One region of the Bradyrhizobium arachidis genome, then DNA from elsewhere that is predicted to be linked to it. Evidence: predicted binding sites of a transcription regulator. Region 1 holds the regulator's gene; the other holds the start of a gene.
What was found. The regulator LexA, encoded in region 1, represses DNA repair genes until DNA is damaged. The targets are predictions, from matches to a motif close to TGTTCNNNNTGTGTTCNG.
Positions count from the first base shown of each region.

Region 2: a site for LexA is predicted at 1,856-1,873, ahead of WN72_RS12345 (PA0069 family radical SAM protein). Genes of this name have one in related genera too.

Region 1 covers NZ_CP030050.1:5,661,520-5,666,041, forward strand. The annotation lists gene WN72_RS26470 (molybdopterin molybdotransferase MoeA) at 119-1,330, shown strand; gene lexA (transcriptional repressor LexA) at 1,507-2,208, shown strand; gene WN72_RS26480 (hypothetical protein) at 2,411-2,623, shown strand; gene WN72_RS26485 (hypothetical protein) at 2,818-3,252, shown strand; gene WN72_RS26490 (GAF domain-containing protein) at 3,456-4,397, shown strand; gene WN72_RS26495 (ComEC/Rec2 family competence protein) at 4,407-4,522, opposite strand, start outside.
Region 2 covers NZ_CP030050.1:2,680,249-2,684,770, reverse strand. The annotation lists gene rnhB (ribonuclease HII) at 1-114, opposite strand, end outside; gene WN72_RS12350 (VOC family protein) at 189-644, opposite strand; gene WN72_RS12345 (PA0069 family radical SAM protein) at 668-1,834, opposite strand; gene WN72_RS12340 (phosphoketolase family protein) at 2,046-4,460, shown strand; gene WN72_RS12335 (acetate/propionate family kinase) at 4,469-4,522, shown strand, end outside.

The DNA of each region.
Region 1 (4,522 bases):
AGAGCGGACAACGCAGGATGAATCATCCTGCGTGATCGCCTTTTTGCCTCTGCGCCTGCACTCGGCTAGAACTCTCGCCGCCGATTTGCCCGAACGGGCGCAGCTGGAGTTTTCACCCGTGGCCCTGATGCCGGTTTCTGACGCGCTTGCCGCGGTGCTTGCCGGCGCAGAGCCGCTGCCTGAAGAAATGCTCGCCCTCGACCAGGCCTTCCAGCGCGTGCTTGCCCACGACGTCGCGGCGCGGCGCACCCAGCCGCCGCAGGCGATGTCGGCGATGGATGGCTATGCGGTGCGTGCGGCCGACGCCGCCAAGATCGATTCCCAGCTTACCGTGATCGGCGAGGTCGCGGCGGGGCGGCCGTTTGCAGGATCGGTCGGCGCCGGCGAAGCCGTGCGGATCTTCACCGGCGGCGTCGTTCCCGACGGCGCAGACGCGATCGTGATCCAGGAGGACACGGTTGCGGACGGCAGGCGCATCACGATCAAGGAAGCGGCCGTGACGGGACGACACATCCGCCCCGCCGGCGTCGATTTCAGCGAGGGCGACGTGCTGCTGCGCAAGGGCATCCGGCTGACGGAGCGCGACCTCGCGCTCGCCGCCGGCATGAATCACCCGTTTCTACCCGTCCACCGCCGCCCGAAGGTCGCGATTCTCGCCACCGGCGACGAGCTGGTGATGCCGGGCACCACGCCTGGCCCCGGCCAGATCGTCTATTCCAACGGCTATGCCCTGCACGCGCTCGCCCGCAGCGAGGGCGCCGATACCGTCGATCTCGGTGTTGCCGCCGATACCCTGGACGCCACCACCGCGGGCATACGCCGCGCCCGCGCGAGCGGCGCCGACATCCTGATCACCACCGGCGGCGCCTCGGTCGGCGACCACGATCTGGTCCAGCAGGCGCTGAAGGCCGAGGGCACCGCGATGACGTTCTGGAAGATCGCGATGCGGCCCGGCAAGCCGATGATGCATGGAAGGTTGGCGGCGATGCGCGTGATCGGCCTGCCCGGCAATCCCGTGTCATCCTATGTGTGCGCCTTCCTGTTCATGGTGCCGCTGATTCGGGCGCTGTCGGGCCGCTCCGTGATTCACCATCGCCGCGAGCGCGCGGTGCTGGGCCGCGACGTCGGCGCCAACGACCAGCGCGAAGATTATCTGCGCGCACGCCTGGAGACGCGCGACGACGGCACGCTGATCGCCCTTCCCGTCAATCACCAGGATTCCTCGCTGCTTGCGAATCTCGCTGCGGCACAGGCACTTCTCGTGCGCGCGCCGTTCGCGCCGAAGGCCGAAGCCGGCACACCTTGCGAGGTGCTGCGCCTGCCGGTCTGAACGCGCTGGCCACACGCGTGACGCGAACTTTGTCGCGTTCACGGTAAATTAAGCAGTTGCGGAACATGTATCGAACATATAGTGTCCGTTCATGATTTGTTTCGAGCATGCAGCGGCTTATCGCTGAATTCAGCGTCTCGGAATCGAACGACATCAACCGGGGGATTTTGGTCGAGATGTTAACGCGCAAACAGTACGAGCTCCTGCGGTTCATCAGCGAGCGACTGAAGGAAAGCGGCGTACCGCCCTCCTTCGACGAGATGAAGGACGCGCTCGATCTGCGCTCGAAATCAGGCATCCATCGCCTGATCACCGCGCTCGAGGAGCGCGGCTTCATCCGCCGCCTGCCCAACCGCGCCCGCGCCATCGAGGTGATCAAGCTGCCCGAGCTGCAGGCGGCCGCCGGCAATCGCCGCGGCTTCACGCCGAGCGTCATCGAGGGCAATCTCGGCAAGGTCCGCACGACCTCCAGCCCGCCTGCGGACGAGGGCGAGCGTCCCGTCGCGGTGCCGGTGATGGGCCGGATCGCGGCCGGCACGCCGATCGAGGCGTTGCAGACCCGCAGCCACACCATCAGCGTCCCGCCCGATATGCTCGGCTCGGGCGAGCACTACGCGCTCGAAGTGCGCGGCGATTCCATGGTGGAAGCCGGCATCCTCGACGGCGACATGGCGCTGATCCAGCGCAACGAGAGCGCCGACACCGGCGACATCGTGGTGGCGCTGATCGACGACGAGGAAGCGACCTTGAAACGCTTCCGCCGCCGCGGCGCCTCGATCGCGCTCGAGCCCGCCAATGCGGCCTATGAGGTGCGCATCCTGCCGCCGAACCGGGTCAAGATTCAGGGCAAGCTGATCGGGCTTTATCGGAAGTACTGATACCGCAAGTACTAAGCGCGCTGTCCGCGCGCTTCGATCGGCATCGCCGACCAGAGATCGGAGCGGATGATTGTCCGCTCCCGCTGGATAGTCTTTCTGGTTTCGCGCAGATTATCCGGCCCCTCCTCTAGCGCTACATCCTCGCCACGCCGCACGAAGCAGCACCGCTCCGGATCGGCTTTCGAAGGTTGGAGGAGATGTCATGCGCAAGATCATCCTGAGCACAGTAGCAGCGGCGCTGATCGCAGCATCAGCATCGCAAGCCGTTGCCGCACCATCGCACCGCCATGTCCGTAAGGAGACGGCCAAGGAAACGACCATGAGCGAGCAAGTCCGCAACGCGCGCAATGCGCTCACGCAACCATCACAACCGGTCTGGCCATACTCCGGTTGGTCGGCGCCGGCTGGCCACTGATACGCCCACCGAATGCACGAAAGCAGGCTTTGTTCCCGGGGGATTCGGGAAAGATAATGTGATCGCACGCTGCGGCAGCGAGCCGCAGATTTGCCTATAACCGGGCAGACGCTATGATGCTTCCACTCTGATAGAGGCCTGCGCCTCGTAAGACAGAGGCGCGGGTTGCTATCTCCGCATGAGGAGCACCCACGATGTGTGACTACAGCCTGCATGCCGTCGCATCGCGCCCTGCCGAGGTCGGCGAGACGATCGTGACGACAACGTTCCGCGGCACCTCGACGCGCGGCTTTGCCTCCGCGGCCGATCCGACCGTCGCGGTCTGCCTGCTGCCGGGAACGGAGCTCGCCTTCGCCGACAACGTCCGCTACGACAATCGCTGGATCTGGACGCGCACCGTCAACTCGCGTGTCGGCAAGTTCGGCAAGATTGATCCGCACATTCCCGATCGCCATCATGACGCGATCGAATTCCCCGACGGCAAATACGTCCTGGTGACTCAGCTCGTCGAAGGCCAGCAGGCAACCGTGCTGCAACTGCCCGTGACCCAGCCGCTCGGCGAGCGCGAGCACAAGCCGCAGGTCAGTGCCGAGAACCGCCCGACAACGCCGCGTCTGCCGATCGGTTGAAGCAGATATCCCCGGCCGCCAGGTCGGAGCCCGGAATTGAGATCGCCATCGCCGGCCGCGGCCGGCGACGTGGTGTTGTTTGTGTCTCTCGATATCCCACCTTCCCGTCGCACGAAGTTTGCGCGGCGCTGCCTGAATTTTGAACGTCCGTTTCACAGGCAAATGGCCGATGCTGTTCCGGCTTGGGACGGCGGACGGACTCGATGAAAACCTTCATTCGTGTCGTTGAACTCTGGGTGCCCGACAGGACGCGCATGCGTCTGGAATTCGGCGGCGGCCTCTACGGCGAAGGGCTGTCCGCGTTCAGGGCTGTGAGCGAAGATCTGCACTTCGGATATGACGAGGGGCTCCCCGGCAAGGCCTGGGCGTCCGGCCACCCGGTGATCCTCACCAAATTCGCCAACTCCTATTTCAAACGGACCGACCAAGCCCTTGCAGCCGGTCTCACCTGCGGCGTCGCGGTGCCGGTCTTTGCAGGCGAATTCCTGCAAGCGGTGATGGTGCTGTTCTGCGGCGACGACGAGGCGCATGTCGGCGCCATCGAGCTCTGGCACAACGACGCCGATACGTCCCACGAGATGAGGCTCGTCGACGGCTACTATGGCACCGCCGACATGTTCGAGTTCAACTCCCGCCACACCAGGTTTCCGCGCGGCTTCGGCCTGCCCGGACGCACCTGGAAAGCGGGCCTGCCGCTGATCATCAAGGACCTGCACAACGCCAAGAGCTTTCTGCGCTGGGAGGACGCGGCCGAAGTCGGGATCAACCTCGGCGTCGGCATCCCCTACCGAGCCGGCACTGAGAAGACCTGGGTTCTGACATTCCTCTCCGCGCAGGCAACGCCGATTGCGCGGCGCTTCGAGATCTGGGTGCCGAACGAGATTCGTTCGGCGCTGGTCTTCCACGCCGGCGATTGTGGCGCGCAGACCGACCTCTCCGCGCTCTATGCGAACAAATCCATCGCCAGGAGCGAGGGCAGCATCGGCGGCGCCTGGGCCACCGGCATGCCCGCGCTCAATGACGATCTCGCGCATGACGGCTCGATCTCCGGCTCCGAGGCCCAAACAGCCGGACTGAGCCGGATGGTGGCGCTACCGGTGATCGGAGGTGCGGGACTCGACGCCGTGCTGGCCTGGTACTTGTAGCCGATCTGCTCAGTCATCGGCCTGCAAGTCGGCCTCGGACGGCGTTGCGTCCCGGTTGCGGAGCGTCGCCGCCTGCGGCGCAAGGCTCGTCCCGAAATCAGCCTCGCTCGCGATCGCCGGCGACC
Region 2 (4,522 bases), 3.0 Mb from region 1:
CGGCGCGGCCTTGACGGCAGCTGCCTTCGCCTTGGCAGGCGCGGCCTTCTTCGCAGCAGCGCTGGCCTTGGGCGCGTCTTTGGCCGGCTTCTTGGCGGACTTGTCCCGAATCATGGCCGGGATCGTGCGCAAGCGATCCAGCCAGCGCAACCGGGAACCCTGCGCAATTCCCGTTATTCAGACCGTCGCTACTCCGCCAGATGCACCCGCCGGTCCTCGCCGACCTCGATGCCGGGCGCGACGACCACTTCCCAGGTATGGCCGTCGGGATCGGCAAAATAGCCGGAATAGCCGCCGTAATCGGTCTCATGCGCCGCCTTCAGCGGAGCAGCACCCTTGCCAAGCGCGAAGGCTAGCACCGCATCGACCTCCTCGCGTGTCCGGCAGTTCCAGGCGAGCGTCGTGCCGCGGAAGGTCGATGGCCTCGGATCGTCAGGCAACTTGGCGTCGGCCGCGAGCAGATCCCAGGGATACAGCGCGAGCACCGGGCCGCCGGTGTCGTAGAACGCGACGGCCTCGCCGGTCGCCTTCAGCCGGCGCGCAAAGCCGAGCGCGTCGTAAAAGGCGATGCTGGCGCGGATGTCGCTGACGCCGAGCGTGATGACAGTAAGCCGCGGTACCGGCGGAGGGAGTTCCTTGCTCATGCGACGCCTCTTCCGTTTCCCAATCAAAACAGGCTGAGCTGCTCGCCGTTCTGCTTCGGCTTGGCAAAGTGATCAGTCGTCAGCTTCGAGCGCCGCTTGTTGAGACCAAGCCTCTCGCAGGCGATCTCGAAGCGGCGGCCGATGGTCCAGGCCATCGGTCCCGTTCCCTTCATCCGCTCGCCCCATTTCGCGTCGTAATCGCGGCCGCCGCGCATGTCGCGGATCAGCGTGAAGACGTGGCGATAGCGGTCCGGATAGTTGGCCATCAGCCATTCGCGGAAGAGATCGCGCACCTCCAGCGGCAGCCGCAGCAATACGTACGACGCTTCCTTGACGCCGGCATGGGCGGCGGCATCGAGGATGCGCTCGATCTCGGAATCGTTCAGCGCGGGGATCACGGGCGCGACCATCACGGTGGTGGGAATGCCGGCCTCAGAGAGCTGCTTCAGCGCCTCCAGCCGCTTCGGCGGCGTCGAGGCGCGCGGTTCCATGGTGCGCGCCAGCTTCGGATCGAGCGAGGTGACTGATAGCGCGACCTTGGCGAGGTTGCGCCTCGCCATCCGCGCGAGGATGTCGATGTCGCGCGCCACCAGCGCCGATTTGGTGACGATGCCGACGGGATGGCCGGTGCGCTCCAGCACCTCGAGAATGCCGCGCATGATTTTGCGCTCGCGCTCGATCGGCTGATAGGGATCGGTGTTGGTGCCGATCGCGATCATCCGCGGCTCGTAGCCGGGCGCGGCAAGCTCCTTCTCGAGCAGCGACGGCGCCTCGGGCTTCACGAACAGTTTTGACTCGAAGTCGAGCCCCGGCGACAGGCCGAGATAGGCATGCGTCGGCCGCGCGAAGCAATAGACGCAGCCATGCTCGCAGCCGCGATAGGGATTGATCGAGCGGTCGAAGCCGATGTCGGGCGAGTCATTCCGGGTGATCATCTTGCGCGAGGTATCGACGCCGACGATGGTCTTGAACGGCGGCAGATCTTCCAGGCTCTGCCAGCCATCGTCGAAGGCGACGCGGGCCTCGGCCTCATATCGGCCGCTGGCATTGGATTGGGCGCCCCGCCCTCGCCTGCGCTGGCGGTCGATGGCGACGCCGAGCTCGGGAAAATCAGAGTCCGCACCCGCCGGCTCGGAGGGCGCCGTGACCGGCGGGTGCTTGAGAGCATGAGAGGATGCTGCTGGACTCATGAAGCCAAGATAGCACGGCATAGGAACAAATCAAGAACACAAACGAAAAACTCGAAAACAACCCCATGCACAGTAGCCGCCCAAATTTCGGGCGCGCGGCTTTGACCTCACGCAACACGCTTGCCGGGACGATCCAGTTTGATGCGGCCCAGGGATCGATCACGCTGGAACAATGTTGATGACGATCCCCCGGTGAAGGGTCGGCATGAAAATGACAAATCAACAACAATCGGCCGCCGCAAGCAGCGACCTCGATCTGCTCGATCGCTATTGGCGCGCCGCCAACTATCTCTCCGTCGGGCAAATCTACCTGCTGGACAATCCGCTGCTGCGCGAGCCGCTGCGGCCCGAGCACATCAAGCCGCGTTTGCTTGGCCATTGGGGCACGACGCCCGGGCTGAACTTCATCTACGCCCATCTCAACCGCGTCATCCGCGCGCTTGATCTCAGCATGATCTATATCTGCGGGCCCGGCCATGGCGGCCCGGGCATGGTCGCCAACACCTATCTCGAAGGCAGCTACAGCGAGATCTATCCTGATATCGCGCGCGATGCGGACGGATTGCGAAAACTTTTCAGACAGTTCTCCTTCCCCGGCGGCATCCCGAGCCATGCGGCACCGGAAACGCCGGGCTCGATCCACGAAGGCGGCGAGCTCGGCTACGCGCTGGTGCATGCCTATGGCGCGGCATTCGACAATCCCGATTTGGTCGTCGCCTGCGTCGTCGGCGACGGCGAGGCCGAGACCGGCCCGCTCGCGGCCTCCTGGCATTCGAACAAGTTCCTGAACCCCGCCCACGACGGCGCGGTGCTGCCGATCCTGCATCTGAACGGCTACAAGATCGCCAACCCGACCGTGCTCGGGCGGATGCCTGACAGCGAGATCCGCGACCTCATCCGTGGGCTCGGCCACGAGCCGCTGTTCGTCGAGGGCGACGATCCCAAATTGATGCACCAGGCCATGGCGGACGCACTCGACGTCGCGCTCGCCAGCATCCGCTCGATCCAGCAGCACGCCCGCGACGGACGCAAGGCGGTCGAGCGGCCGCGCTGGCCGATGATCGTGCTGCGCAGCCCGAAGGGCTGGACCGGCCCGAAGGAAGTCGACGGCAAGAAGGTCGAAGGTTTCTGGCGCGCGCATCAGGTGCCGGTTGCGAGCTGCCGCGAGAACCCGGCTCACTTAAAGATTCTCGAAGACTGGATGCGCGGCTATGAGCCGGAAAAACTGTTCGACAAGAGCGGCGCGCTCATCCCCGAGCTTCAGGCGCTGGCCCCCGACGGTACCAGGCGCATGGGCGCCAACCCGCATGCCAATGGCGGGCTGCTCAAGAAGGAGCTGAAGCTGCCGGACTTCCGCAGTTTTGCGGTGGATGTGTCTCAGTCCGGCAGCGTTGTGGCGGAGGCGACACGTGAGCTCGGCAAATTCCTGCGCGACGTCATTCGCCTCAATGCCGACGCGCGTAACTTCCGCATCATGGGACCGGACGAGACGGCGTCAAATCGGCTCGACGCAGTGTTCGAAGCGACCGAGCGGGTCTGGATGGAGCCAACGGAACCTTACGATGTGCATCTCGCGCAAGACGGACGCGTGATGGAGGTGCTGAGCGAGCATCTCTGCCAGGGCTGGCTCGAGGGTTATCTCCTCACAGGCCGCCACGGCTTCTTCTCCTGCTACGAGGCGTTCATCCACATCGTGGATTCCATGTTCAACCAGCACGCCAAATGGCTGAAGGTGACGCGGCATCTGCCATGGCGGCGCCCGATCGCCTCGCTCAATTATCTCCTGACCTCGCATGTCTGGCGTCAGGACCATAACGGCTTCAGCCATCAGGATCCGGGCTTCGTCGATCTCGTCGCCAACAAGAAGGCCGACATCGTCCGCATCTATTTCCCGCCGGATGCCAACACGCTGCTGTGGATCGCCGATCACTGCCTGCGCACCTATAACCGCATCAACGTCATCGTCGCCGGCAAGCAGCCGGCGCCGCAATGGCTGTCGATGCAGGAGGCCGCGACGCATTGCGATGCCGGCATCGGCATCTGGACCTGGGCCGGCAACGAGGATGCAGACAGCGAGCCCGACGTGGTGATGGCCTGCGCCGGCGACGTGCCGACGCTGGAGACGCTCGCCGCCGTCGACCTGCTGCGCAAGGCGCTGCCGGACCTGAAGATCCGCGTCGTCAACGTCGTCGATTTGATGACGCTGCAACCGAGCGAGCAGCACCCGCACGGCCTCTCCGACCGCGACTTCGACAGCCTGTTCACGCGCGACAAGCCCGTGATCTTCGCCTATCACGGCTATCCCTACCTGATCCACCGTCTCACCTATAACCGCACCAACCATGCCGGCATGCATGTGCGCGGCTTTGCCGAGGAAGGCACCACGACGACGCCGTTCGACATGGTCGTGCTCAACGGGCTCGACCGCTATCACCTCGCGATCGAGGCGATCGAACGCGTGCCGGGCCTTTCGACCAAGGCCGCGCAGGTGAAGCAGAAGTTCCGCGACAGACTGATCGAGCATTCGCGTTACGTGCGCGAGCACGGCGAGGACATGCCTGAGGTTCGCGACTGGGTCTGGCCAAACAGCGCCGGCGGCAACACGCCGGCCGAAGCCGGCGATTGACGCCCGCCATGTCGGATGCGGTCCTCGTTCTCAACTCGGGCTCGTCGAGCGTCAAGTTCGGC